4 regions of the Vibrio vulnificus NBRC 15645 genome follow, and region 1 is predicted to be linked to each of the others. Evidence: predicted binding sites of a transcription regulator. Region 1 holds the regulator's gene; each other region holds the start of a gene.
The links. Region 1 encodes PurR, which represses purine synthesis genes. Its sites were predicted from a motif close to TNANGNAAACGTTTNCNTNA; they were not measured.
Positions count from the first base shown of each region.

Region 1 (7,486 bases):
TTGGCTAAAAAAACATGGTGTGCAGGTCAATCAACAACTGAATGAACCGGCCGATCACTTAGCGATCATGCTCGACTTTCTTGGCAACCTCATCATTCGCTCAAATGAGTTTGAACAAGATCGCCACATGGAAGATGCTTTCATCGAGCAAAACACATTTATTCAAGAAATGTTGCTCTCTTGGTTACCTACCTTCTCTCAACGAGCAGCACAATATGATGAGTTTGGCTTCTATAACAGCGCAATAAAACTACTTGTTGCGTTTTGTATGCTGGACAGCGACTATTTAGTTGGATAATAATTACGCCCTTATCAATAGAGCAAACACTCGGTTACACTTTAACCACTAAAGTGTGAACACGGATACACAATTCGCTGTTTGAGTAGGTTGCCACTCTTGCCGTCTCGGTCTAGAATTGAGACCGCAATCGATAAAATATGATTTTAATGCAAACCGCTGAAATACAGCGGTTTTTGTGTTTATTTAAAGCTAAGCTGCTGCTTTTCTAGTGTGTCTTCCTTACAAAGCGAATTCGGAGAAAGGTAGCAAACTGTGTTGCAACAAAGAATCGTAGATTCAAAATGCAACCTTAGACAGGACAATACCTATGGCCACAATTAAAGATGTCGCGCGTCTCGCTGGAGTATCCACGACCACAGTGTCGCACGTAATCAACAAAACGCGTTTTGTTGCAGAAGCCACTCAAGAAAAAGTCATGAAAGCGGTTGACGAGCTCAACTACGCGCCTAGCGCAGTAGCGCGTAGCCTAAAGTGCAACACAACTCGTACTATTGGTATGCTGGTCACTCAATCTACCAATTTGTTCTTTTCTGAAGTGATTGATGGCGTAGAAAGCTACTGTTACCGCCAAGGTTATACGCTAATTCTTTGTAATACCGGCGGTATCTACGAGAAGCAACGTGATTACATTCGTATGCTTGCGGAAAAACGCGTAGATGGCATTTTGGTGATGTGTTCAGACCTCACTGAAGAACTACGCGAAATGCTTGATAAGCATGCAGATATTCCTAAAGTGATTATGGACTGGGGTCCAATCAGCTCACAAGCCGATAAAATTATCGATAACTCAGAGGAAGGTGGCTACTTGGCCACTAAGTACTTGATTGAAAATGGTCATACAAAAATTGCGTGTTTAAGTGGTCACTTTGAAAAAGCCGCGTGCCAAGAGCGCATCCAAGGCTTTAAACGCGCGATGAAGGAAGCCAATATTACCGTTAACAACGAGTGGATCCTTGAAGGAAACTTTGAATGTGATACGGCTGTGATGGCTGCTGACAAGATCGCGTCGTGGCAAGATCGCCCAACGGCGGTCTTCTGCTTCAACGACACCATGGCACTGGGTTTGATGAGCCGCCTTCAACAGTTAGGCCTTCGCATTCCTGAAGACATCTCTGTGATCGGCTACGATAATATTGAGTTGGCGGAATACTTCTCACCACCGCTAACAACCATCCACCAGCCAAAACGCCGTGTTGGTAAAAATGCATTTGAGATCCTTCTCGAACGTATTAAGGACAAAGAGCATGACAAACGCGTGTTTGAAATGCATCCCGAGTTAGTGGTTCGTGATACCGTTAAAAAAATCAATTAGTTAAGACTAATATTCTAAAGCATCCAAATCTGGATGCTTTTTTTTCATTCTTAGTAAGTGATTTGTTAAGTCAAATTCTGTTAAGTTCTTAAAATCGAGTATTCATTCACTTAACTGCAACTATTATTTGAACCAATGTCACATTTTTTATTTGAAAATGTGATGTTACTCCAATAGAAATCGTATCCTTCTAGTGTCACGCACAGGGCAAACCATTTGAAAAAGTGGGACGCAAAGCCTCCGGCCTAAACCAGACGTTTTTTGGTAGGTAGCGGGGTTACCGATGGCAAAAATGCATAACAACAAGTTTACCCATTAATGACATTGTATTTGCATTGGTTTGCTAATCTCTCGGACCTGATTTGGTGGCGTAATAGTAATTACACCGAGATAACACATCATGGATAAACCGATACTCAAAGATTCAATGAAGCTTTTTGAGCAACTTGGTGCGATAAAATCTCGCTCAATGTTTGGCGGATTCGGCCTTTTTGCAGATGAGACCATGTTCGCACTTGTGGTGAAAGACCAGCTTCATATTCGCGCAGATCAAAAATCAACATTACTTTTTGAAAAGCAAGGGCTCAAACCATACGTTTATACTAAGCGTGGGTTTCCTGTTGTCACTAAGTACTACGCGATTTCAGACGCGCTATGGCAAGACCAAAATGCACTACTCGCTTTAGCCAAACGTGCATTGGCCAGTGCTAATAATGATAAACAACAGCAAGCAACAGCAAAACCTGAACGATTAAAAGACCTACCTAACCTGCGTTTAGCCACCGAACGAATGCTTAAAAAGGCGGGAATTGAAACAGTCGAGCAGTTGGAATCTCAAGGCGCGGTTCGTGCGTACGAAGCGATTAAAAACACCCACAGTGGTGCCGTGAGCTTAGAGCTGCTTTGGGCGTTAGAGGGAGCCATCAATGGTACGCACTGGAGTGTGATTCCTCAGCAACGTCGAGACGAATTAGTGAATAAATTGTCTTTGTAGGCAAGCACGTTTATTATTTCTTATAGATTAAAACCACATCAAAATGATGTGGTTTTTTTATATCGTTTGAAAGATTTTCTGTCTCAATCAGGTCTGATAACCAAGCTATCTGGAGAAAAATTGAATGAACAAAAAACTCGTATTCGGAATCTTGCTTATCGCGACCATTATTTTATTGGCGGTTAATTTTAGTCAATACCTCACACTCGACAACGCTAAAGCACAACAACTTGCCCTGAACAGTTTTATTGAAGAAAACTTTCTGTTTTCTTCAATAAGCTATTTTGTCATTTACGTTGGTCTTACCGCCTTTTCAGTTCCTGGAGCTACCGTCGTCACGCTATTAGGCGCTGCTCTGTTTGGTTTTTGGTATAGCCTACTGCTTGTCTCGTTTGCCAGCACCATTGGGGCAACCATCGCATTTTTGAGTAGTCGCTACCTGCTAAAAGATTGGGTGCAGGCACGTTTTGGAGACAAACTTAGCGCGATCAACCAAGGCGTTGAAAAGGATGGCGCCTTTTATCTATTTTCATTACGCTTGATCCCTGTCTTCCCATTTTTCCTGATTAACTTGCTAATGGGTTTAACACCAATTTCCATTGGTCGTTACTATCTTACTAGCCAGATAGGCATGCTACCTGGTACGGCTGTCTACCTAAATGCGGGGACACAATTGGCCGACATCAACTCGTTGTCGGGGATACTTTCACCGACAGTATTAGCCTCATTTGCGTTATTGGGTGTGTTTCCTATCGCTGTAAAATGGATCATGAGTAAATTTAGACCTCAACTCTCTTCATAAAAGGAATTCACTTATGAAGATATTCACCGCCAACACGCCTATAGAAGCGCATATCGTGTGCCAATTACTGATGAATGAAGCGGTACAATGTGAGGTTCGAGGTGAGGGTTTATTTGGCTTGAGAGGTGAGTTACCAGCAACTGAGGATACCAATCCATACATTTGGCTATTGGAACCTGAGAAAGTCGATTTTGCTAAAGCGATATTAGCCAGCTATCGTGAGCAGCAAGTAGCGCATCAAAATTGGCTATGCCCACAGTGCGGAGAAGAAATAGAAGGTCAATTTGGAGCTTGCTGGCATTGTGGGCAAGTACTTGAGTAATGAGCGCAATTGACAGAGGAAGGCACTAGCCTTCCTCATGTTTTATTAGATTTGGCGTTGGATAAAATCGATCGAATGCTGGTTAAACTCGTCGGGCTTTTCCACATTGCACACATGGCCACAGTTTTTTATCTCTAGCAACTCACTCTGGGTGTGAGCAGCAACCATCTCTTTGACGGGTTTAATAAACATATAATCACGCTCTCCCATCAAATATAGCGTTGGGATCGGCAATTCACGCTCTTTGAAATAACGCATCAGTGGATTCACCTCTGCCGCGAGTATAAACCAACGCTTAAACTCTTTTTGACACAGCTTCTTCGCTTCACGGATAAAGAGATGACGTGATTCCTGCTGATTTTTTTGCGGCATCACAATATAGGCAAACAGCTTGTACAACCACATATAGGGCAGCACATGCTTGCCAAAGTTACCTAGAGAGACCAAGATACGAGAACGCGCATCGAGACGCGTTACCGCACCACCAAGCACCATGGATTTAACCCTTTCCCCCGCCAGTTCCGCTAGATTTCGGACAATGATCGTCCCTAGAGACATCCCAACGAAATGCGCGGAGTGAATTTTAAGATGATCAAGCACCTTGAGGATATCTTGCGTCACCGCCCCAAAGGTATAGCGGTTACTGATCAATTCTTTTAATAGTTGATTGGATTTACCGTGCCCACGTAAGTCAACCAATAACAGATTGAAATGCTGCTTGTACGCTTTAATTTGCTTAAACCAGATGGACGAACTGCCACCCGCACCATGCACAAAAACCACCCACTCTTGGCTGGTAGGATGGAGATAAGTTTTGTGAAATAGTAACGCTTGAGCCATAAAACAACGCCAAAAAAAGAGAAAACTAAAAGGTTTAAACAGTATAGCTAACCCACTTGCAATGGTGATGTATCAAATAGCAATCCAATCGAAATGGGGACTTCCGCCACAAGGATAGTCAATGAATCACCATAGTAAGAATGGGAGGCAAGAATCCTACCACATATCAATTCAAATTCTATTTGAGTTCGGTTAAAAAACGTAAAAAGGCACCATAATCAGTGCCTTTCCATTCATATTTCAGAACTTTTACTCTATTTTAGCGCAGAACGATACAACTCAACATATTGCTCTGCTGCCTTGTTCCAGCAAAAATCTCGTTCCATCGCGTACAGCTGAACTCGTCGAAGCTCTGTTAGATTCTGTGCATACAATAACAACGCTCTTTGCATGGTAATCAACAACGCTTGCGCTGTGGGCTCATAGAACACAAATCCTGTCGCAGTCTCTGGATTCACATCGTAATCACATACACTGTCTTTTAGACCCCCAACACCTCTCACGATCGGCAAGGAGCCATACGCCATGCTATAGATTTGATTTAAGCCACAAGGCTCAAACTCTGAAGGCATTAAAAAGAAATCGGATGCGGCTTCAACTAAGTGTGCGAGTTGATTGTTATAAGCTTCAACAAAGACAAACTTTTCACCAAACTGAGCTGCAACATCACGTAATTGCGCAGCAAGCAACGGGTCACCGGTCCCAACCAAAACCAGCTGAACATCCAACTTCAGGAAATCAGTCAATACTGGCAATAGATAATGCACCCCTTTCTGATGCGTCAAACGACACACCATACCAAACATAGCGACGTCCTTTACAGGTAAGCCGACTTGCTCTTGAAGCGCACGTTTACAGCCATTTTTCCCTCTCACCATACTCTGCTTAGTTGCTTTGTAGTTGATGGGTAAATAGCTGTCAGTATCTGGATGCCATGCAGAATAATCGCAGCCATTCAGAATCCCGACAAGATCATCAGATCGCGTTTGAAATTCCCACGCCATGCCATGACTGCCAAGTTCAGTTTTCAGCTCCTCTGCATAGGTTGGGCTCACAGCGTTGATTTTATCCGCGCTCATCACGCCCGCTTTCAGCATCGTCATATGCGTAGAGCTGACGGCGGCATCGGGTACATTTCGGCAATGAAATTCAGGTAAACACTGCATCTCATCATAGTGAAAGACACCTTTAAAGACCGCATTATGGATCGACAAAATACTCTTTGTTTGAGCAAAAAATGGATCTTGACCGTAACGGTGCTTAAGCAAGAATGGGACTAAGCCTGTATGCCAATCATTGGCATGCACGATCTCAGGCTGGAAACCAATCTTTGGTAACATATCCAAACAAGCAGCACTAAAAAAAGCAAAGCGCTCACCGTTATCCGTATACGCCTGATTATTCTCAGCGTACATCGAAGGACGATCAAAATAGTGCGCACACGCAATGAGATAGACTGGCGTATCGCCCAAGAAACGTTTTTTAACTTGATAATGAGTATGAGGCCAAGATTCTAAGTGTGTATCGAGGATGATTTCATCATCACACACATCAGGAATTGCGGTATAAGCCGGAATGGCAATTCTCGCATCATGCTGAAGATTCACCAAAGCTTCAGGCAGTGCCTTGGCAACATCCGCCAAGCCACCACTTTTGATCAAACCTTCTACTTCCGATGCTACAAACAGAATCGACAAAGGGTTAGTAGCCAACTCTTGCTCCTTTTGGAATAACAACGATACCTTCATCGGAGACATGGAAGATTTTTTTGTCTTCCTGCAAATTCACACCAATTTGCGTTCCTGGCGCGATATCTACGTCCTTATCAACAATGACACGACGTAACACACAGCCTTCCCCAACTTTGACATCACCCAATAAAATAGACTCGCTAATATCGCAGGCTGAAGCAATATTACTACGGAAACCTAGCACAGACTTTTCGATACGTGAACCACGTACGTAACTGCCATTGCAGACTAGGCTATCAATAATTTGTACACGCCCGTTGTCTGAGTCGGTAAACGTCGCAGGAGGCAATGGTGGCTGATAGGTGTGCAGCGGCCATTTTCGGTTGTATAGAGAGAATGGCGCGTCTTTTTTCAACAGATCCATGTGCGCTTGCCAGTAAGCATCAATGGTACCGACATCACGCCAATACACTTCAGCTTTTTCTCCGGAAATACGGTTCTGGCTAAAGTCATACACGAATACGTCACCACGTGGGAACATTTTAGGGATAATATCTTTCCCAAAATCGTGGGATGAGTTTTCGTTGTCCGCATCTTCAATCAACTCAGCGAACAACACATCCGCTTCAAACACATAGTTACCCATTGAAACCAAGGCAAAGTCTGGGTCACCCGGAATCGATTTAGGCGCTTTAGGCTTCTCTTCAAAGCCCACCATACGCCCTTCTGCATCGACTTCGATAACACCAAACTGCGACGCTTCTGCTAGTGGTATTCTTAAAGCAGAAACGGTTAATGCGGCTTGTTTCTCTTTGTGGAAACTAAGCATCTGCTTAATATCCATCTTGTAAATATGATCCGAACCAAAGATACACACTTGTTCTGGTTCAGATAGCTCCATAAAACGCAGGTTTTGGTAGATAGCGTCAGCCGTGCCTTCATACCAACGTTTGCCAGTGCGCATCTGTGCGGGAATGGGATCAATAAAACGATCAGTAATACCGTTGATGTTCCACCCTTTTTTCATATGATGGAACAGAGATTGAGATTTAAACTGCGTTAACACGTAAATACGCATCAAGTCTGCGTTCACAAAGTTGTTTAACGCGAAGTCGATTAGGCGGTAACTACCGCCAAAAGGCACCGCAGGTTTACTACGAGATTCCGTCAAAGGACGTAGCCTTGAACCTTCACCGCCAGCAAGAATCATTCCCAAAACACCAG
Region 1 is NZ_CP012881.1:2,607,994-2,615,479, reverse strand. Features, by position in the region: gene torD (molecular chaperone TorD) at 1-298, shown strand, start outside; gene purR (HTH-type transcriptional repressor PurR) at 609-1,613, shown strand; cyclic di-GMP riboswitch class I at 1,810-1,898, shown strand; gene AOT11_RS12115 (TfoX/Sxy family DNA transformation protein) at 2,014-2,607, shown strand; gene AOT11_RS12110 (TVP38/TMEM64 family protein) at 2,732-3,409, shown strand; gene AOT11_RS12105 (putative signal transducing protein) at 3,423-3,731, shown strand; gene AOT11_RS12100 (alpha/beta fold hydrolase) at 3,777-4,571, opposite strand; gene glgA (glycogen synthase GlgA) at 4,826-6,283, opposite strand; gene glgC (glucose-1-phosphate adenylyltransferase) at 6,273-7,486, opposite strand, start outside.

Region 2 (7,486 bases), 230 kb from region 1:
TTCAAGAAGTGCATATTAAAATTATCCATATCATCATCCAATTGATTGAGAAAGAGATGGAGTAATCTGATCGGGGCAACCCGTATCGATTTGTTCAGGGAGTTTTGTTCGATGTGTGAATTGCTCGGTATGAGCGCCAATGTGCCAACAGACATCTGTTTTAGTTTTACTGGCTTGATGCAACGAGGCGGTAAAACCGGACCACATAGAGATGGTTGGGGAATCACTTTCTATGAAGGAAAGGGATTTAGAACCTTCAAAGACCCAAATCCAAGTTGTGAATCGAAGATTGCGGAGTTGGTGCAAAGTTATCCGATTAAAAGTTGTTCGGTGATCAGCCATATTCGCCAAGCGAATCGAGGTGGTGTTTCTTTAGAAAATACCCACCCATTCACTCGTGAGCTTTGGGGGCGATATTGGACATTTGCACACAATGGCCAACTCACTGACTATCAATCGTTGGATACCGGGCGACATCGTCCAGTTGGGCAAACGGACAGTGAAAAAGCGTTTTGCTGGCTGATGAATCAATTGGAACAGCGTTATCCTGATATTCCTCAGGATATGGAACAGGTGTTTGCTTACCTTGCCTCTTGCTGTGAAACCCTGCGAGAAAAAGGGGTGTTCAACATGCTGCTCAGTGATGGCGAATATGTGATGACGTATTGTACCAACCATCTTTACTGGATCACGCGTCGAGCACCTTTTGGTAATGCAGCGTTGCTGGATGAAGATGTTGAGATTAACTTTCAAGAAGAGACCACCCCTAACGACGTTGTCTCTGTGATTGCGACCCAGCCTCTAACCGGTAATGAAACTTGGCAGAGAATGAAGCCAGGGGAGTATGGTCTGTTTCACTTTGGCGAGCGAGTCAGCAGTAACGCCAATTTATTACTTGATGTCCCGTTTGCAGCAGCAAAACCAAGCTGCCAAGCGCCAACGGAACCACTTGAATAAAACGGTATTGCGAGTTTGTATTGAAAATGGGTTGCGATAAGCAACCCATTTTTTCTTTCGATGTCGAGTGGCGACAATGAATCGCCTTACTCTGCAGCGTAACCGGCGCTGCCAAGTGGTTGGCCATCGAGATAGGCAACACCTTGTTGCATGACAAGCCGCTCTTCTGCCATCCATTTCACCACTAAGGGATAGATGCTGTGCTCTTGCGTTAACACGCGCTCCGCTAGGCTTTGTGCGTCATCTTCTGCGAAAATAGGTACTTTCGCCTGTAAGATCACTGGGCCCCCATCTAATTCTTCCGTGACAAAATGCACACTGGTGCCGTGTTCACTGTCCCCTGCATCGATGGCGCGCTGGTGGGTATGAAGGCCGGGGTATTTAGGCAAGAGGGAAGGATGTATATTGACCATTTTTCCTAAATAGTGACGTACAAATTCACCACTCAGAATGCGCATGTAACCAGCCAGTACTACGATGTCGGGTTGGTATTCGTCTATCGCTTTCATCAATTCACGATCAAAACTTTCTCTATCGGTAAACGCCTTGGGATCGATGTAATGAGCGGGTACCGAAAACTGTTTGGCTCGTTCAAGACCGTAAGCGTCGGCTTTGTTTGAGAAAACCGCACACACTTTGGCTCGGCTTGTATCACACTCGCATGCTTCAAGAATGGCTTGCAGGTTGCTGCCGCTGCCGGAAATCAGTACCACGATTTTTTTCATAACCACTGTCCATTTACTGCTGGTTCTTAAGATCACTGTCTTGCAAGAAAATACCTGCTTTTTGCAGGGTTTTCAGTGTGCCAAATAGCAGAATGAGGACATAGCGTCCTCATTCTGAAGTTATTTTAGGTTTTGCAGCTTAGTTGATTTCAACTTGCTCTTCGCCAGCTTCGGCCTGAGCAATCGCACCAATCACCCACGCTTTTTCACCCTCTTGTTGAAGCAGCGCAACCGCAGCTTCAGCTTGATCTTGAGGCAGTGCCACAATCAAGCCGACACCACAGTTGAATGTGCGGTACATTTCGCGCGTAGCCACATTTCCTTTTTCTTGCAGCCATTGGAAAATGACCGGCCATTCCCAGCTCTTTCCATCGATCACCGCTTTGGTACCTTCTGGCAATACGCGTGGGATGTTTTCCCAGAAACCGCCGCCAGTGATGTGCGAAATCGCGTGAATGTCATGTTGCTCAATCATTTTGAGTGCAGACTTGATGTAAATTTTGGTTGGCTCAAGTAGGTGCTCACCAATAGTGCGGCCTGCAAGCTCCTCATTTTTGTCTGCGCCAGACACTTCGAGGATTTTACGCACTAATGAGTAACCGTTTGAGTGTGGACCACTTGAACCGACAGCGATCAATGCATCGCCTACCGCAACTTTAGTACCGTCGATAATGTCTTCTTTCTCTACTACACCGACACAGAAGCCTGCGACGTCGTAGTCTTCGCCTTCGTACATGCCCGGCATTTCTGCGGTCTCACCGCCGATCAAAGCACAACCTGCTTGAATACAGCCTTCCGCGATGCCCGAAATAACATCCGCAGCCACATCGACATCCAGCTTGCCCGTTGCGTAGTAATCTAGGAAAAACAGAGGTTCAGCACCTTGTACGATCAAATCGTTTACACACATAGCAACGAGATCAATACCAATGGTGTCGTGCTTGTTCATATCCAGAGCTAAGCGCAGCTTGGTGCCAACGCCATCAGTGCCAGAAACTAGAACAGGTTGCTTGTACTTTGTTGGCAGTTCGCATAAAGCACCAAAACCACCAATGCCACCCATTACTTCAGGGCGACGTGTACGTTTTACAGAACCTTTAATACGCTCAACCAGGGCGTTGCCTGCATCAATATCTACACCAGCATCTTTATAGCTAAGAGAAGAGTTGTTACCACTCACGGGGAAGTCCTCGGTTTGAAGTTGGATATGAAAACGGCGCTATTCTATCAGGGCTGGAATATAAAGAGCAAACGTTTGCGCAAGTTTTTTTGTTGTGCAATGTAACGAGAAATTCTGTACGAAATCGTTTATAATCGGCAAGTTTATGTAAATTTTATCTATATTGCCGGAGATGGACATGAAAGTTGTTGAAGTAAAACACCCTCTTGTAAAACACAAAATTGGTTTGATGAGAGAAGGTGATATCAGCACTAAGCGTTTTCGTGAGCTAGCCACTGAAGTTGGTAGTCTTTTAACTTACGAAGCAACTTCAGATTTTGAAACGGAAAAAGTGACCATTGAAGGTTGGAATGGCCCAGTTGAAGTGGATCAAATCAAGGGCAAAAAAGTAACGGTTGTGCCAATCCTACGTGCTGGTCTAGGCATGATGGATGGCGTACTTGAACACATGCCAAGTGCACGTATCAGCGTAGTTGGTATTTACCGCGATGAAGAAACATTAGAGCCAATCCCATACTTCAACAAGCTGGCTTCTAACATGGAAGAACGCATTGCATTGGTGGTTGACCCAATGCTTGCAACAGGCGGTTCTATGATCGCGACGATCGACCTTCTCAAAGAGAAAGGCTGTCAGCAAATCAAAGTGTTGGTGTTGGTTGCTGCGCCAGAAGGTATTGAAGCGCTAGAGAAAGCACACCCAGATGTTGAACTGTACTGCGCAGCTATCGATGAGAAACTGAATGACAAGGGCTACATTGTCCCTGGTCTTGGTGATGCTGGTGATAAGATTTTCGGTACCAAGTAATCCTTCCGATTTGTCTAATGCATATTAATAAAAAATGCCTGGTCACTGACCAGGCATTTTTTTATTCGGATTTCTTTACGTTCGGCAAACAAGGTGTGGTTCACCGAACCAAGCTTCATTTGCCAATTAGTTTTGTGCTTCTTCTTCCATCTGAGCGTTATCCACTACGTGGTTTTCACCCATGTCATGCGGAAGGATAAGGTTAAGAATAATCGCCACGATACCACATAGACTTACGCCCTGTAGGCTGAACTCGCCAATACCAAAAGCCATACCACCAATACCAAACACCAGTGTCACCGCGACAATCACAAGGTTGCGAGATTTATGCAGATCTACGTGATTCTTGATTAATGTATTAAGACCTACAGTGGCAATCGAACCAAAGAGAAGAATCATAATACCGCCCATCACAGGAACGGGAATGGTTTGTAGGGTAGCGCCTAATTTACCGACGAGTGCAAGAACAATAGCGGTGATAGCAGCCCATGTCATGATGACTGGGTTGTAAGCTTTGGTGAGCATCACTGCGCCAGTAACTTCACTATAGGTTGTGTTTGGTGGTGCACCAACCATCGATGCAGCAATGGTGGCAACCCCGTCACCAGCAATCGTGCGGTGTAGTCCTGGTTTTTTCAGGTAGTTTTTACCTGTGACGTTAGAGATTGCCAACATGTCACCTACGTGCTCTACCGCAGGAGCGATTGCAACAGGGATCATGAATAGAATCGCATTGATGTTGAACTCAGGTGTGGTGAAGTTTGGCATGGCCAGCCAAGCGGCTTGAGCCACCGGTGTAAAGTCTACCACTCCGTAGAATAGTGAAACCGAGTAACCTGCCAAGATACCACCGACGATAGGAACCAGCTTTAGGAAGCCTTTTGCAAATACGCTCAGCGCAATCGTCGTGAAGAGTGAAACTGCGGAGATGATGATTGCAGCATCACCATTGATGAGTTGAACCGCACCATCACCAGTTTTACCTACCGCCATGTTGACCGCCGTTGGCGCAAGACCAAGGCCGATAACCATGATCACTGGGCCAACGACGACAGGTGGTAAAATTTTGTGAATGAAGCCCACACCACGTACTTTGATCATCGCGCCAAGTGCAACGTAAACCAAACCTGCTGCCATTAAGCCACCCATGGTTGCGCCAATACCCCATGTTTGAATACCAAACATGATTGGAGCAATAAAAGCGAAAGAGGAGGCTAGAAAAATGGGAACGCTTCGTTTGGTGATCAATTGGAATAATAAGGTGCCGACACCTGCACCAAATAAAGCGACGTTAGGGTCCAATCCGGTCAGCAAAGGTACAAGTACCAAGGCACCGAATGCGACAAATAACATTTGTGCACCCTGTAAAGCATTTTTCATAAAGGCTCCCTATTAATAACTATGCAGATAAATTCGCGGGATTCTATCACTTTGCAAACGTTTGCTAAGTATTTTTGATCAATTTTTTGCTAGATTGCTGCTGTTTGTCCGTAAATCAAACGAATTGAGAGCTTTTTATTCACTTGACTGAGAAGTGCAGTAAAAATCTGCTGTTTTCTTGCTCATGATGGGAGAGTTGCTTATCATCTGACATCTCAAGAAGTAACTTAGGACTTATATGCGTTATTTAGCTCTATTGATGATCGGGTGTTTATCGCTGCCCGCTTATGCATTAACTCAGGTGGATATCTACCGCACAGAAGTCGCGATTGACAGCACAAAAGACAAAGGTGAAGAGTTAGCTCGTCAGCAGGCAATGAAGCAGGTTATTGTTCGAGCATCCGGTTACCAAGACTCGGTTGATAATCCCGTTGTGACAAAGGCACTTCAATCCAGCGCCCGTTATATTTCGCAATTGAGCTATGGCAAAGAAGGGGATGTCATGACCCTGAAGTTGCTTTTTAATGATGCGCAAATTCGCTCGCTATTAACGCAAGCCCAACTGCCTTTTTGGTCAACAAACCGCAATAATCTGTTGGTTTGGTTGGTGGAAGAGCAAAACTATGATCGCAAGATCGTGTGGGAGCACTCGGCGAGCAGCGTTTCTGACCAATTGAAGCAAGCCGCTCGTGATCGTGGTTTGCCATTGACGTTGCCTGTAGGTGACTTTGACGATATTACCGGTATTGAAGTGTCGGACTTGTGGGGAGGCTTTGCCAAACCGATCAGTTTAGCCAGCGGTCGCTACCCTGTGGATGGCGTGTTGGTGATTCGTGCTCAAGGTAATTCACTGCGTTGGAACTTGTACGATCAATCTCCTGGCGCTATCGTGCGTTCGAATGTTGCGCCTGTCACCGGAAGTGCCAATGGCGGTGATGCAGCGACACAACTGATTAACGCTGTTGCCGATTTTTATGCTAAACGTAGCGCCGTCGTTGTTCTTGGTGAGTCTTCAGAATCGGTCGTGGTGAAGTTTTTAAACATCAACAACGCAATTGATTTCTTTACGTTAGAAAAGACACTCACGTCGTTGAACTCAGTGGCCAATCTTGATGTATTAGAAATCAAAGGTAATGAGTTGATGTTGCGTGTGCACTTGCTGGCTTCGCAAGAAGCGTTTGAACAAGAAGCCACAAAGCTGTCCAAAATCACCAAATTTGATGATCCGTTGCTGGTAGAAGATGAAGAAAACGCCGTGCCAGCACAGCCAATTGAGACGCAAGTTCAGCCAACAAAAAATGACGCACTGACAAAAAGTGATGAGGTGGGTGAACCCGCCATTGAGCCCATCATGCCAACACTGAATGAGGCGAACACTAATTCGCCAGTGGTGGTCGAACAACCGCCAGCTAAGCCAAAATATCAAATGGTGTTTGAGTGGTTAAGTTAGGTTGCTTCTCGTGATATCAGTTTCTAATACTGCTAGTCGTTAGATAAAAAAAACAGCCAACGTCGATCGTTGGCTGTTTTTTATGCTTATTGCGACAGTGGGGTCAAAAGCCATGATGTTACGGCTGATTTCCAAACTTCGCTTTCTCTTCTTTTTCGACTTGCGATAGCTTTTTCAACTTCATACCGAGTTCTTGACCGCGCGCCCTAGCAAAGAGAATATTGCCAGCAAAGCCTAACGTGGTGAGCAACAACTCCACCAAAGCCAGCCAACGCTCGCCGCCATCGACGTACAAAATCGTTAAAGCGTGTAAAAAATAGAGCATTAATACAAAGTTTGCCCAAGCATGGGTGTACGGCTTACCCGCCAAAATACCTGGTAATGGTAAAAGCAGGGGAATACACCATGCGATCGCTAGGGTAGTGGAACTTAAATGAGGGTGTGGCGATAACGCCAATTGCCAAAGTACAACCCACAGTAACAGCGATAAATTGCCAAACAAGGCCAAATAGCGGTACTGCTGTGTTTTTGGACTCATGTCGACATCAGACATCTACGACTCCTTTTGCTTTTTGGCAACCAGTGCCAAGCGCTTTCCTAATTGTTGCGCCAAGCGAATTTCTTCTGTGGTGAGTGAACTTTCATGCCCAACACTACTTGCGCCATATGGGGTGCCACCGGATTGTGTTTGGTGCAGATCAGGCTCCGAATAAGGAATACCCAAAATCAACATGCCGTGATGCAGTAGTGGGACCATCATATTCTGTAGCGTCGTTTCTTGACCCCCGTGCATACTACTTGATGAAGTAAAAACACAGGCTGGTTTATCAATCAAAGATCCATTCAACCACAGCGGTGAGGTTTGATCCCAAAAGTGCTTTAGTGGCGTTGCCATCGCACCAAACCAAACGGGGCTTCCCAAAGCAAGCCCGTCACAGTTACGCAACTCATCCAGAGTAACAATAGGCTCTGATGCTTGTTGTGAGCTG
Region 2 is NZ_CP012881.1:2,376,078-2,383,563, forward strand. Features, by position in the region: gene lpcA (D-sedoheptulose 7-phosphate isomerase) at 1-65, shown strand, start outside; gene AOT11_RS11045 (class II glutamine amidotransferase) at 112-957, shown strand; gene purN (phosphoribosylglycinamide formyltransferase) at 1,044-1,682, opposite strand; gene purM (phosphoribosylformylglycinamidine cyclo-ligase) at 1,822-2,862, opposite strand; gene upp (uracil phosphoribosyltransferase) at 3,041-3,667, shown strand; gene AOT11_RS11065 (uracil-xanthine permease family protein) at 3,794-5,047, opposite strand; gene AOT11_RS11070 (DUF2066 domain-containing protein) at 5,286-6,497, shown strand; gene AOT11_RS11075 (DUF2069 domain-containing protein) at 6,616-7,050, opposite strand; gene wrbA (NAD(P)H:quinone oxidoreductase) at 7,051-7,486, opposite strand, start outside.
Region 2: the regulator PurR is predicted to act here: its motif matches at 2,926-2,945, upstream of purM (phosphoribosylformylglycinamidine cyclo-ligase).

Region 3 (7,486 bases), 1.1 Mb from region 1:
CTTCAATTAAAAGTTTTTTGAAGCTTTCGCTTCAGCTCAATGAATACTGAATAAATTGACTGTGCCGATACTTAGTATCGTTTTGGTCACTCAGTTCATTGATAAATCTTTTGGATTATCATCAACGAGTGCCCACACAGATTGATAGGTTTATATTGTTAAAGAGCTTTCTTCTTTTGTGAATCGCATCACTTCGGAAGAGGCGGCCATTTTAGCGAGTTAAGTTTTAGTGTCAACCACTTTTTTCAAAACTTTTTTCAGGTGATTCACCTGGCTAAATGCCTTGGCTGATGGGCTCTGGTTTCTTACGAAGCCTTGCCGTTTCAGCGAGGTGGCATTATAGAGATCGGCGTCACGTTGGCAAGCCCTTTTTCACGTTTTTTTTGATTTTTCTATCGTTTGAGTGTTTTTTATTCTAAACGGTGAGTTTTTGCTACTCTTCTCACTCGATATCACCATTGATAAGGCTTTATAAGGAGGAAAAATGAGTTCGATTAGAAGTTACAAAGGCATTCATCCCCAAATAGGCGAACGCGTCTATATCGATTCAACCTCTGTCATTGTCGGTGATATTCGAATAGGTGACGATTCGAGTATTTGGCCATTGGTTGCGGCACGTGGCGATGTTAACCATATCCACATCGGAGCTCGCACCAACATTCAAGATGGCAGCGTGCTGCACGTGACCCATAAAAACGCAGAAAATCCTCATGGCTACCCTTTGCTGATTGGTAATGACGTGACCATTGGCCACAAAGTGATGCTGCACGGCTGCGATATTCACGATCGTGTATTGGTTGGTATGGGGGCGATTGTTTTAGATGCTGTCGTGGTTGAATCAGACGTGATGATTGGCGCGGGCAGCCTAGTGCCACCAGGAAAAAGATTAGAGAGCGGTTATCTTTATGTCGGTAGCCCAGTAAAACAAGCCCGTCCTCTGTCAGAAAAAGAACGCGCTTTTTTACAAAAGTCAGCGGACAACTATGTCCAAAACAAGAATGACTATTTAAATGAAGTAAAAGACCTTCATGAAAGGTGAGTTAGTCGATAATGATATGGCCTTCTTCATTGAAGGCTTCATCTTCTATTAACTCTTCAGCTATTTCTTCCAGATCAAATCGGTAATCAATAAAAGCAGCGATCACGGCTTGCTCAGTATCTAGCTCTAAGCCAGATAACTTTTCTAGCTTATGTTTCGCCACAAAACACTCTATGAGTGCACCCGATTGTTGCGCTGCAAAATTCACGGATTGTGATGCTTCATCCCAAGATTGCATGTCTGGAAATAAGATGGCTTGATTCATCGCTTATAGCCCTTCAAGATTTTTTCTTAACTCGCGCAAGATTTGTTTAGACCCGGGACGCAACCCTCGCCATAGCATGAAACTTTCGGCAGCTTGCCCAACTAGCATACCCAACCCGTCATAGGCATGAGCAGCGCCGTGTTGCTTAGCCCATTGATTGAAGGTGGTATCGCCCTTGCCATACATCATGTCGTAGCTAGTACTGTTGGCGGCGAATATAGAGGAAGAAAGAGCTGGCAACTCACCACTCAATGATGCAGACGTAGAGTTGATAATAACATCGTACTCTTCATTCACTGTTTTCATCTCTTTTGCAGTAACAGACCCATAAGCAGCAAACAATGCAGCCAGTTCTTCGGCTTTAGAGAAAGTACGATTCGTAATGGTGAGAGAGACTGGCTTCTGGTCGAGTAGCGGTTTAAGCACGCCACGAGCTGCGCCCCCTGCTCCTATCACTAGAATACGTGCTCCTTCTAACACAACTTGGTGCTGCAACAAATCTTGCACAAGGCCTGCGCCATCAGTGTTGTCACCAATGATGTCACCATCATCCAGTTTTTTTAGTGTGTTCACTGCACCAGCCAATTGGGCTCGCTCCGTTAAACGACTCGCAAACTGATACGCCTCTTCCTTAAAAGGTAAGGTCACATTGCACCCTTTTCCCCCTTCAGCAAAAAACGCTTTCATTGCCTCAACAAAGCCCTCTTTTGGCGCGCTTTCTGCTGTGTAGATTAAAGACTGGTTGGTTTGGCGGGCAAACAAGGTGTGAATAAATGGCGATTTACTGTGTCCGATAGGGTTGCCAAACACAGCATAACGATCGATTTGTTGAGTCATTTCCTTACCTTTGTTGTTCTTACCGCTTGCTTAACTATAGAGAAAACAGGGCCACCTGATTAACGATGACCCTATCACTATCTATCTATATAGAAAAGAGGAGATTCCTTGCTTACCATTCTCTCGGTTTTAAGTAATGCTGGTAAAGGTCCGCTTCTGGTGAACCAGTTTGTGGTTCATAGCTGTATTCCCAGCGAGCCAGTGGCGGCATCGACATCAAAATCGACTCGGTACGCCCACCACTTTGCAAGCCAAACAAAGTCCCGCGATCATACACTAGGTTAAACTCAACATAGCGGCCACGGCGATACAACTGGAACTCACGTTCACGCTCGCCATACTCTGTGGCTTTACGACGTTCAACAATGGGTAAGTAAGCATCGCAATACCCTTCACCAACAGCTTTGATGTAGTCAAAGCACTTCTCAAACTCCCACAGATTGAGGTCATCAAAAAATAGGCCGCCGATACCTCGCGTTTCACCGCGGTGAGGCAAATAGAAATAGTCATCACACCAAGCTTTATGCTGCGGATACACATCAGCACCAAAGGGCGCACACACTTCCTTGGCGGTGTTGTGCCAAAATTGGCAATCCTCTTCAAACGGATAGAACGGAGTTAAGTCAAACCCACCACCAAACCACCAGATCGGTGCTTCCCCCTCTTTTTCAGCAATGAAGAAACGCACGTTTGCATGCGATGTCGGAACGTAAGGATTGTGAGGATGCATGACGAGAGAAACGCCCATGGCTTCGAATCGGCGCCCAGCCAATTCTGGACGATGCGCCGTTGCAGAAGCTGGCATTGCACTACCCTGCACATGGGAGAAGTTAACCCCCCCTTGCTCAAACACGTTGCCATCACGCATTACGCGTGTTCGGCCACCGCCACCTAATCGGTCTCCTGGCTCTCGATGCCAAGCATCTTCTATAAATGTTGCTTTGCCATCTTCTTGTTCCAGTCGTTGACAAATTTGATCTTGTAACTGCATCAAGTAAAGCTTGACGGCGTCTTTATCTATTGTGGACATCTAAACTACCTTTTGAAGCTGAGCAGGGTTATCCCTGTCTTAATAATTGTTCTGTACGAGCATCGCGGATTTCACTGGGTCGATGGCGCTCACCAATCTCACCAAGCAAAATGGCGGAGATCTGGTTGCCCAATTGACCTTGAACCTGCTCAACGGTTTTACATTCCGTTTGGCCTGACAAATTCGCACTGGTAGAGGTTAGCGGCTTTCCATACTCACTGCACAACTTTTGTACCAAAGGATGATCACTCACACGAACCGCAACGGTCTGGCGATAACCTGTGACGAGCGCCGACGCTCGTGCACTTGCTGGCATTACCCATGTATAAGGACCTGGCCAAGTGGCGAAAACTCTCTGAAGTTGCTCCGATGACAAACTTGTTAAATCGAGATACGGTTGAAGCTGTTGAAAATCAGCGGCGATCAAAATCAAGCCTTTATCTCTGGGTCGCTGTTTAATCGTCAGAAGACGCTCAACGGCCACCTCATTATCAGGATCGCAACCTAAGCCAAACACGCCCTCTGTCGGGTAAGCCACCACTTGACCTTGCTTTAACGCCTTCACGACTTGCTGTAAATTACTCACCGCTTCTTCTCTCTAGACACTCAACCTACTACAAATAAGCCAATAACCCGCCGAATGCCAGCGAAAAACGCGCGTGGTAGCTTTCACCCAAACGCAAACGTTTGCTTGCGGTAAAAAACCTCGTATAATGCGCACAAAATTGATCAGCTCACCCAATTATGCAGCTTGAAGGAGTTTGAGATGAAAGTCGGTATCATCATGGGTTCTAAATCGGATTGGCCAACCATGAAACTAGCAGCAGAAATGCTGGACAGATTTGGCGTGAAATACGAAACCAAAGTAGTTTCAGCACATCGAACTCCTCATCTCCTTGCTGAATATGCCTCAACCGCCAAAGAGCGTGGGTTGAAAGTGATTATTGCTGGTGCAGGTGGCGCGGCGCATTTACCTGGCATGGCGGCGGCATTTACCAGCTTGCCCGTTTTGGGCGTACCCGTGCAATCACGCGCGTTATCAGGGCTCGACTCTCTCTACTCTATTGTGCAAATGCCAAAAGGCATCGCAGTAGGGACATTGGCAATTGGTGAAGCTGGTGCAGCGAACGCTGGTCTTCTCGCTGCGCAAATCCTTGGAACTCACGACGAAAATATCATGGCCAAAGTTGAGTCCTTCCGCCAAGAACAAACAGCAAGCGTCCTTGCTAACCCGAATCCTGCAGAGGACTAAATCATGCACGTATTGGTTCTGGGCGCTGGACAATTAGCACGTATGATGTCATTAGCTGGTGCGCCTTTGAATATCCAGATTTCTGCCTATGATGTGACAACGGGTGATGTCGTTCATCCTTTGACGTTGCATCTTCTTGGTCACGGCTTAGAGCAAGCGATTGAACACATTCCTCATGACGTATTGGCGATCTGCCAAGCAAGTGGCAAGTTTCTTCCAAGCAGTGAGGCGATAAAGGCAGGTGGTGATCGTCGTTTGGAAAAAGCCTTGCTCGACAATGCGGGGGTACGCAATGCCAATTACTACGTCATTGAAACGCGTGAAGACTTCAATAAAGCGATTGAGCACGTTGGCATGCCAATGGTGCTAAAGAGCGCATTAGGTGGCTATGATGGTAAAGGGCAATGGCGTTTGAAAGATGCCGCGCAAATTGAAACCCTTTGGCAAGAGATGGAAGCTTGTATCGCGGCTACGCCAAATCAAGCGATTGTCGCTGAAGAATTTGTTCCATTTCAACGTGAAGTTTCATTGATTGGCGCTCGTGGTAAAGAAGGGCAGATCGAAGTCTACCCACTGGCAGAAAACATTCACGTCAATGGCGTGTTAAGCCTTTCAACGGCGATTGACTCACCAGAGCTGCAAGAGCAAGCACAACACATGTTTACTGCTGTCGCTGAAACACTGAATTACGTTGGTGTGTTGGCGCTTGAATTTTTCGATGTCGACGGACAATTGTTAGTCAATGAAATTGCACCTCGAGTACATAACTCCGGCCATTGGACCCAGCAAGGAGCCGAAACTTGCCAGTTTGAAAATCACTTGCGCACCGTTTGTGGTTTACCACTTGGTAGCACTAAGCTGGTTCGTGAAACCTCAATGATCAACATCCTTGGTGAAGATACTCTGCCCGCAAGCGTGATGGCGATGGACGGTTGTCATATTCATTGGTATGGCAAAGAGAAACGCGCAGGCCGAAAAATGGGCCATATCAACGTGTGTGGTGATTACAGCGGAGAGCTGCAGCGCCGCCTTTGTGCTCTCGCCAATGTATTGGATGAGAAAGCCTTTCCAGCGGTACATGAGTTTGCCAAAAAGTGGCAAGCGTAGTCGCCCTTTCGGCTTTTAAACAGATAGCAAAAGGGTCGCCATGTGCGCAATGTAGATCAGATAAGGATCGGTTGACCGATCCTTCTGATGAGAGACAATCGGAAACCTGTTTATAGGTTTCCGATTTTTTATGTCTATCCAAAACTATTTTGCTGACTTTCTTGAAGAGAGTCCTGTTGATGTCGCTCAGCTAACCACCTTCTCCGAGCATATTCCTGATGAGTGGGTTGCTAAAGCGGCAACACTTTCCGATAAAGCGACAATTCGTCGACGTCGTTTACCTAGTGATATGGTTCTTTGGCTTATTGTTGGAATGGCGTTTTTCCGCAATGAGTCTATTGCAGAAGTCGCACGGCGAATGAATGTCTGTGCCGAGGGCTTAGCCGATGAGGAACTGCTAGCTAAAAGTGCTTTAACGCAAGCAAGGCAACGCCTTGGTAAAGCTGCTCCAGAATGGTTGTTTAGACAATGCAGTCACACATGGGGTCTAGAGCGTTACCCCGAGGATACTTGGCAAGGCTTACAAGTCTTCGCTATTGATGGGGCTCTTTTTCGAACCGCTGATACATCAGAACTAAGAGAACATTTTGGGTCAGGTAATACATCCAGCGAGAGGCAGACACCTCATCCAGTACTTAGGGTGGTGACCATGATGAATGTTCGCTCACATGTCATTGTAGACGCAGCTATAAGCCCCTATCGTCGTGGTGAAATACCGCTTGCAATGCCCTTTATTGACTCTCTACCTGATAACTCAGTGACTTTACTAGATAAGGGGTTTTATGGCGCAGACTTACTTCTTTCTCTCCAAAATAGTGGCTCCAACAGGCATTGGTTGTTACCAGCGAAGAAAGGGGTGAAATTCAGACTTCTGGACGATGAAGAGAGCGACGACATGTTGGTAGAAATGAAAGTCTCTCCACAGGCTCGCAAGAAAAATCCTAACCTACCTGAAAAATGGCAAGTCAGAGCCGTTACTTATCAAGTACAAGGTAAGCACAAAACAGTGTTTACGTCTTTGCCTAGGGAAGAGTACGATGCGGAATCAGTAGCCGAGCTTTACCATGAGAGATGGGAAATTGAGTTAGGGTACAGAGACATAAAAAGTTCGATGCAGCACAACGCGTTAGTGCTGAGGAGTAAGACGGTCGAGCTTGTCTATCAAGAGTTATGGGGGCTGTTGCTTGGTTATAACTTGGTAAGACGAGAAGCCAGTCAAGCGGCCGTAGCACATGGTCGAATGGCCAATGAAATCAGTTTTAAATACGCTTGTCAGTTCATCGCTAGTCAACTGAAAGTAATGAGCAAAGCGGTATCTCCAGGTAATACACCGAAGCGTCTAAAAAGTCTGCGCGGAGACTTATCCATCCTTTTTATAGACAAACGCCCTAAGCCAAATCGGCCTAGGGCGGTAAAAATATCAAAGACCCGATATCCTGTTAATCGCAAGGCAGCTCCTCTTAAGTGAACTACATTGCGCCATGTGCGACCCTTATCAATGTGAACTCAATGCGATTGAGCATGCTGACATTTGCGGTTTGCGCATTGTAACTTCACACCACTGGCGAGCTTCTTCTCAACCAACAAAGTAAAACCACACTCTTCACAACAACCTTTTACCGGTGGCAGGTTAACCGCAAACTTACACTTCGGATAGTTATCACAGGCATAGAAGGTTTTACCAAAGCGAGTTTTACGCTCAACTAAGTGTCCTTTGCCACACTCGGGGCAAGCAAACAACGCTTTGGGATTCTGCTCTGGTTCAGGCTGGTTGATTGGTTCAATATGATGGCAATGTGGGTAATGACTGCACCCGACAAACATGCCGTAACGTCCCTGACGAAGCACCAACTCGTTCCCGCACTCAGGGCAAGCGACCCCCAACTCTTTGACGATATGGCCATCATTTTGATGAAGGGGCTTGACGTAATCACACTGTGGGTACTGATTACACCC
Region 3 is NZ_CP012881.1:1,534,810-1,542,295, reverse strand. Features, by position in the region: rRNA gene AOT11_RS07135 (16S ribosomal RNA) at 1-9, opposite strand, end outside; gene AOT11_RS07130 (gamma carbonic anhydrase family protein) at 485-1,039, shown strand; gene AOT11_RS07125 (DUF1488 family protein) at 1,041-1,304, opposite strand; gene aroE (shikimate dehydrogenase) at 1,308-2,141, opposite strand; gene hemF (oxygen-dependent coproporphyrinogen oxidase) at 2,254-3,171, opposite strand; gene tsaC (L-threonylcarbamoyladenylate synthase type 1 TsaC) at 3,200-3,757, opposite strand; gene purE (5-(carboxyamino)imidazole ribonucleotide mutase) at 3,938-4,423, shown strand; gene AOT11_RS07100 (5-(carboxyamino)imidazole ribonucleotide synthase) at 4,427-5,530, shown strand; gene AOT11_RS07095 (IS4-like element ISVvu3 family transposase) at 5,661-6,998, shown strand; gene AOT11_RS07090 (DNA topoisomerase family protein) at 7,037-7,486, opposite strand, start outside.
Region 3: the regulator PurR is predicted to act here: its motif matches at 3,847-3,866, upstream of purE (5-(carboxyamino)imidazole ribonucleotide mutase).

Region 4 (7,486 bases), 1.5 Mb from region 1:
CGCCACACCAGAGACACTTTCGATGTAAGACGTTGTGTTTGACGTACCGAGTAGCGCACCTACAGAAGTCGCTGTTGAGTCAGCCAGCAGTGCTTTATTCAAACGTGGCAGTTTGCCATCTTTCTCAATCAGGTTCGCTTTGGTTGCAACACCCACGAGCGTGCCCGCCGTGTCGAACAAGTCAACGAACAAGAAAGCAAACACCACTGAAATCATGCCAACTTCAAAAACAGCAGAGAAGTCCAGTTGCATGAACGTAGGCGCAATACTTGGTGGGGTTGACATTACACCCGCCCATTGGACATCACCAAACACCAAACCAAGTGCCGTCACTGCCAAGATCGCAATCATTACTGCCCCTTTCACACCACGGTGAACAAGTGCAATAGTCAAAAAGAAACCAAAAGCCGCCAGAGCTGGTGCGAGAGAAGTGATATCGCCAAGAGAAACAAACGTCGCAGGATTATCAACAACAATGCCTGCATTTTTCAGTGCAATGAACGCAAGGAACAAGCCGATACCCGCTGAGATCCCCGTTCTCAAAGAGAGCGGAATCGAGTTGATGATCCACTCACGAATTTTGAAGATGCTCAACAGGATAAAAAGCACACCCGAAACAAATACGGCCGCCAATGCGACTTGCCAGGTATACCCCATTCCAAGAACAACCGCGTAGGTAAAGAAGGCATTTAAGCCCATGCCTGGCGCCTGTGCGATTGGGTAGTTGGCAAGTAGGCCCATGATGAAGCAGCCAATTGCTGCGGCAAGACAGGTAGCAACAAAAACGGCACCACGGTCCATTCCCGCATCAGCTAAAATCGCTGGGTTAACAAAAATGATGTAAGCCATCGTCAAGAAGGTAGTAATACCTGCAATGATCTCAGTGCGCACATTTGTGCCATGTTCGCTGAGTTTAAATAGCCTTTCGAGCATGATCGAATCCTGTAAAGGTAAAAAGTAAACGGTTGCGTAATCGATTGGCTGCAGATTATAAAGTTATCAAATAACAAATTCCAGATAGATTTTTCACTCTAATAAAGATTTCTCGCTGGATTATGAAACCATTTCAGCAAGAAAAATTAGCCGCTATTATTTTTCCTTTAAGAAACAACCAGAAAAAACAGGGACTTTAGAAGATAAACTGAAGAATAAATCGACAATGTCGTAAACTTACATGGAATAACGAGGAAAAATTGCAAAGTTTACATGCAAGAAATGCGGCGGATTCGATTGGTTTCGGAAGTGAGGTCTGTTCTCGTATCACTAATATTGAGAAAACAAAAAAACGCCACTCAATTTGAGTGGCGGTAGAATCATGTCAGTTCGATTACTGAAAGAAAATTCCAATTTAGGGGTGAACAAATCGTTCGGGGGTCACATGCACTTGGTTAGCGTACGTTACTTGTAACCAAAGCTTGTTGGGTATGCAAAGTTGCGGGTGTAAACAGAGTTGTTTGTCCAAAACATTGCAGATGCTAAACCTTTCATAACTATCACCTTATTAAATCAATTAAACATGTTTGATTTCTCGGTTCCTTGGAGGCGATAAACGGACTCATCCTTTGAGCATTTTTTCTTCGCTTCAGAAGTTGGTTACAAATATACCACCAAGAAATTTTATTACAATACTTTTAGTGATTAAAATCACATAAATTTCATTTAATGATCTACATCAAGCAAATTTGGTAATTAAATTACAGAATTATCAAACTCAAAATAGGTTAAGTTACAGAACATAACCAACCAATTGAGTAAGCGCTGACAGCGATGTTCACATTCTGTGACAGTGCACTTGTAAACAGCCAGTGACTGACACTACTCGGCTCTGCTTGCAAGTGATATCCTTGCTCACAACTTATAATCTGCTGAACCCACAACCATCTAATCTACTGGGCTAACAGCAGTGCCATCATCCGGCAAACCTAGAAAAAGGAGTCATCTGTGTCTGAGTTCCATTCTGAAATCAGTACCTTATCACCTGCTCCACTTTGGCAGTTTTTTGATAAGATTTGTTCTATCCCACACCCATCAAAGCATGAAGAAGCACTTGCTCAATACATCGTCAACTGGGCGGCAGAGCAAGGTCTAGACGTTCGTCGCGATCCAACCGGCAATGTGTTTATTAAAAAGCCTGCGACACCTGGCATGGAAAACAAAAAGGGTGTTGTTCTTCAAGCGCACATCGACATGGTGCCTCAAAAAAACGAAGACACTCAACACGACTTCACCACTGACCCTATTCGTCCATACATTGACGGTGAGTGGGTAACCGCAGAAGGTACGACGCTCGGAGCGGATAATGGAATTGGCATGGCTTCCTGCCTTGCGGTGTTGGCCTCAACAGAGATCAAGCATGGTCCAATTGAAGTTCTGCTAACCATTGATGAAGAAGCAGGCATGACGGGCGCTTTCGGTTTGGACGCTGGCTGGCTAGAAGGCGACATTCTTCTCAATACCGATTCAGAGCAAGAGGGTGAAGTCTACATGGGTTGCGCAGGCGGTATCGACGGCGCGATGACGTTTGATATTCAACGCGAAGCGGTTCCTGCAGGCTTTATTACTCGTCAGTTAACGTTAAAAGGCTTAAAAGGCGGTCACTCAGGCTGTGACATCCACACTGGCCGTGGTAATGCAAACAAACTGATGGCACGTTTCCTTGCCGGCCACGCACAAGAATTGGATCTGCGCTTGGTGGAATTCCGCGGTGGTAGCCTGCGTAATGCGATTCCTCGTGAAGCCTTCGTCAAAGTGGCGCTGCCTGCAGAAAACCAAGATAAGCTTGCTCAACTGTTTGACTATTACACTGAACTTCTAAAAGCCGAACTCGGTAAAGTGGAAACCAACATTGTCACGTTTAACCAAGCGGTCGATGTGGAAGTGGGTGTATTGACCAATGCTGATCAACAACGCTTTGTCGCTGCGTTAAATGCTTGTCCAAACGGTGTCATTCGCATGAGCGATGAGATTGAAGGTGTGGTTGAAACGTCGCTTAACGTGGGTGTTATCACCACTGAAGAGAACAAAATCACCGTATTGTGCTTGATCCGATCACTGATCGACTCAGGTCGCAGCCAAGTGGAAAGCATGCTGACATCAGTCGCTGAACTGGCTGGCGCACACATTGTGTTCTCTGGCGCTTACCCTGGTTGGAAACCGGATGCTGATTCTGAAATCATGGCGATCTTCCGTGATATGTACGAAGGCATTTACGGTCACAAACCGAACATCATGGTCATTCACGCGGGTCTAGAATGCGGCCTATTCAAGAAACCATACCCTGACATGGACATGGTGTCATTTGGCCCAACGATTAAGTTCCCGCACTCTCCAGATGAGAAAGTGAAGATTGACACAGTACAACTTTACTGGGATCAAATGGTGGCGTTACTGGAAGCGATTCCTGAAAAGGCATAACACGAGAAAATTGAGTAGGGTGAGGCGTTACCGCCTCATCCCTCTCACAGAACCGTACGTACGGGCCTCGTATACGGCTCATGCATACTCCATATCACCATGATTGGTGGCACAACATTAATCTGAGAATCTAATGTTGTCCGCTTTGTGGGGACAGTTTGTTTTCATCACTGTTGGTAACTTTCATTGCAGGATTTGGCGTTCTAGCTCAACGGCAATCTACCAAACTTAGTTGCAATTACTTCCCTTATACGACCTGTCTCACCAGAATTCACTATTCCTAGTGCACCAATTCGACTTGTCCCGTTGATCAGACGGCTTGTGTATCAATGATAAATTCTAACTACTCATCAAAGTCTTAAAGTATGCTTCCCCCCTTCGCAGCTTTCCATGCTTTTGGCGATGGCTCGCTCCTTTACACATATTGGCAAAGGTCGGCTTGGTTTTGTCCTCCACACCATTACTGGCTTTCATCGGCCTAGCCTTAATCACTACTACGGGTTCATCTGCCACCTCGCACCAACGTACATCTTGAGTCACCTCTTGATGGACGCCTCCGGCGTTTGACCGGATGTGGTGTCAGGCTTCCCCAGTTATTGCACTGACTCCCTGTTAGATATCCCACCCTCAATCACAGTATTGGTCTGACTAAGTATCGGGCTTTGCGCTATGTTGGACGCTTACCCACCAATACCGCCGAAACAGGTTACGGTTAGTTGTGTACATCTAACTTCCTATGGCTTCCTTCAAACCCCACCGTTAGCCAGTGACGCCCTTGCCATTCGGATTGTCTTCCCCTTAGTCAGGGTGACTCCATTTTCTTTCAAGTGGACGGGTTTGCCAGCTTTGCTGGGCAAACAACAAAGGGCGCGAAACTCGCGCCCTTTCTGTATCGTTCGCTATCCATTAAGCACGATTTTGTGCGTAAGTCGCTAGCTCATCCATTGACGTTTGTGCAACCACTTCACCATCAATGTAGTACGTCACGAAATCACCTTCACGTACACCCGTTAATGTCGCTTTTTCACCATTGTTGTAGGTGATATCCATTTGAACGGTATTTTCGTCGATCTGCTGCATCATACCTTGCTCAATGATACGGTTGTTCGTTAACGGCGCAATCGGTGCAGTTGTTAGTGACTTGTCTAGTTGGTGGTTTACATCAATGTAAGTGTCCATCTTAGTGTCAAAGATGTGTGGCTTGCCGTTTAGCGGGTTTTTGCCCGTCCAGAATTCCAGTGAGTTAAATACAATGTAGTCTGCTGCAATCGCCACACCGTATACTGGCGCCAACAACATGTTTAGACCACCACGAGCGTAACGGTTGTCTACAGCTTTTAAGTTGAAGCCCATAACGTAACCCGTTACTGCGTTGCTGCCTACACAGCCAGACAATGCCATTGCTGCTACAGATAATGCCACGACTTTAGTGATCGTCTTTTTCATATTTACCTCGAATGTAATTTGGAGAACAGGAATTGGGGGCGCATATTAGCGCAGATAAAAACCATCCTCAAAGTAGGAAAATTCTGTGTTGCCAACGCGATCTCAAAATCAAGACTCCTTACATAACAAGGTTATATAGTAAAACAAGACACATTGAGCGATTAAATTTCAACCAACCAAAATTAACAACCTATCGACAAAAATCAGAGAAAAGTCAGTGAACGATTAGCGATTTTTATCGTAATCTTAATAAGGTCGAATGGTTTCACCTTAGCTGCGTTGTTAGAGTCAGTGGAACAGCAAATACAGGAAGTAGTATGGTTCGTATCAAGAAAAACAAAGTGTTCGAGATCTTAGGACACAAAATCCCCCCCGCACAACGGTTAGAGATAGAGCTCGATGCGGCGCAGCTTTACACCCACTCTCCTCTTTCGATCCCGATTGAAATCATCAATGGACGCAATGCTGGCCCTGTACTGATGATCAATGCTGCAATACATGGTGATGAACTCAATGGCGTTGAGATTGTCAGGCAACTGATTAACAGCCTCGATCCCAACCAAATCAAAGGCACCGTTATTGCCGTTCCAATCGTGAATGTGTTTGGCTTTATTCATAAATCCCGCTACCTGCCGGACAGACGCGATCTCAACCGCTGTTTTCCCGGTAGTGAAAAAGGTGCACTGGCTTCACGCATGGCACATACCTTCTTTAGTAATGTGGCCCTAAGAGCCGACTATATTCTTGATCTTCACACCGGAGCCATCCATCGAACCAATTTGCCTCAAATCCGTGCCAATTTGAGTAATCCAGAAACGTTGAGAATAGCCAAAGCCTTCGGCGCACCGGTTATCATCGATTCCGCTCTTAGAGATGGTTCCATTCGCTCTGAAGCTGAAAAGTGCGATATTCCCGTACTAACCTATGAAGCTGGCGAAGCGCTCAGATTTGATCCTCTCTCCATTAGTGCCGGGGTGCTCGGTGTTAAACGCGTGATGCAAGCCATTGGCATGCTCCGAGCCAGTCGAAAAAAATTGCCTCAACCTGTCATTGCTAAATCAACCAGTTGGGTGCGAGCATCAGGAAACGGCATTTTGCGTACCGTGGTCAACTTAGGCGCCAAAGTTGAAAAAGGGGAAACCTTAGCCTATATCAGTTCACCGCTGGGCCATGACGAAGTGGAGTTGAAAGCCCCTAAAGGTGGCATTGTTATTGGCCAACAAACACTGCCTTTGGTTAATGAAGGCGATGCTATTTTTAATGTGGCGTATTTCCGTCAAGATGACGAAGTCGTCGAGCAAGTGGTGGAAAGCTATATTGAAGAGCTCGTTGAAAGTGATATTGACTTGATCACCACAGGGCAAATCCCCCTTTAACCTCTTTCGCTACAATACGTTGGCTCACGCGATCACCGTGAGCCATACATATCATTACACGAAATAAATTGAACGGCGTTTTATTGATATTTACCATCACTGGATTATTGATATAGCCGTCGAGTCACTATGATGTTTCGTTTCATTCTTTCCTTTGCCGCCTTGTTGTCACTGCCAAGCATGGCACAACATACCCAAACGCCAGATCTCGCCCACTACCTGCAACAGCATTTTGAAGCCAATCAGGATCCGAGTCAGGACAGAATGACACAAACGGAAAACCTATCCACATCGCTTGATCTGGACGCAGGGAAGGAAAAAATCGAATGGACCTTAGATCGTGGTGCGAATCGCATCAACTGTGACATGCTGGTCTCTCAATCAGGTCAAGAGCCCCATTTCGACTATGGCGAAGCCAAAGATCTTTCTGATGGTTTGCAACACTTCGACTTACCAAAACGCAAAAGTGAACAAGAATATTACCGCAATCAAGTCAACAGCAATACGCCGGGATTAAACCCTAGTAGTAAGCAGTTTGCCGCCCCTGCTGAGGGTGATTTTCATGTTTCACTCTCCTCAGATTGCTTCAACTAACCCTAGGTAAACGCATAAATGCAAAAAGCCCCGATGTGTGAGCATCGGGGCTTTTCTAAATGGCATTGAGTCGTGAATTACTCGTCTTCGTCCACTTCATCTTCCGCTTGAGCATCACGAGCACGGCGCTGTTCTGCTTTACGAAGTTTTGCGCTTAGCGCTTCAGCATCACGCTCTTTACGTTGCTGCGATTTACGCTCGTTGCGCTCGGCTTGGTTCTTAACAAAACCAGCGAGTTCAGCTTCTGCCCACGCTTGAGCAGCCGCTTCAGAGTCAAAACCCATTTGACGCTTTGAAACAACAGTTTTACGAGAGGTTACTTGACGAGTAATCTCAGCCGCCCAACCTTCACGTTTCTCAGTCACGCGGATGGCAAATTTTTGGTTTTTAGACATGTCAGATGTTCCTAAGGGATTGTAAAGGGATTCAAGCCATCCCTTGGCAAGCGGCGTATTAGACCACAATTATTTGCGATTGGCTATTGGCTCACTGATAAAAAAACCGCCAGAGAAGCGCTCTAGCGGTTTATTCAGCATCACATTATTTCAATCGGATTAGCCCAGATTTTTGCGTGCGTTTTGGAACATACGCATCCACGCGCCATTTTCACCCCAACCTTCTGGTGCCCATGAGTTCGCTACGGTGCGGAATACACG
Region 4 is NZ_CP012881.1:797,370-804,855, forward strand. Features, by position in the region: gene AOT11_RS03635 (NCS2 family permease) at 1-933, opposite strand, end outside; gene AOT11_RS03640 (aminoacyl-histidine dipeptidase) at 1,942-3,414, shown strand; gene AOT11_RS03655 (DUF3332 domain-containing protein) at 4,321-4,860, opposite strand; gene AOT11_RS03660 (succinylglutamate desuccinylase/aspartoacylase family protein) at 5,178-6,236, shown strand; gene AOT11_RS03665 (hypothetical protein) at 6,366-6,830, shown strand; gene AOT11_RS03670 (DUF3622 domain-containing protein) at 6,908-7,225, opposite strand; gene purL (phosphoribosylformylglycinamidine synthase) at 7,385-7,486, opposite strand, start outside.
Region 4: the regulator PurR is predicted to act here: its motif matches at 954-973, upstream of AOT11_RS03635 (NCS2 family permease).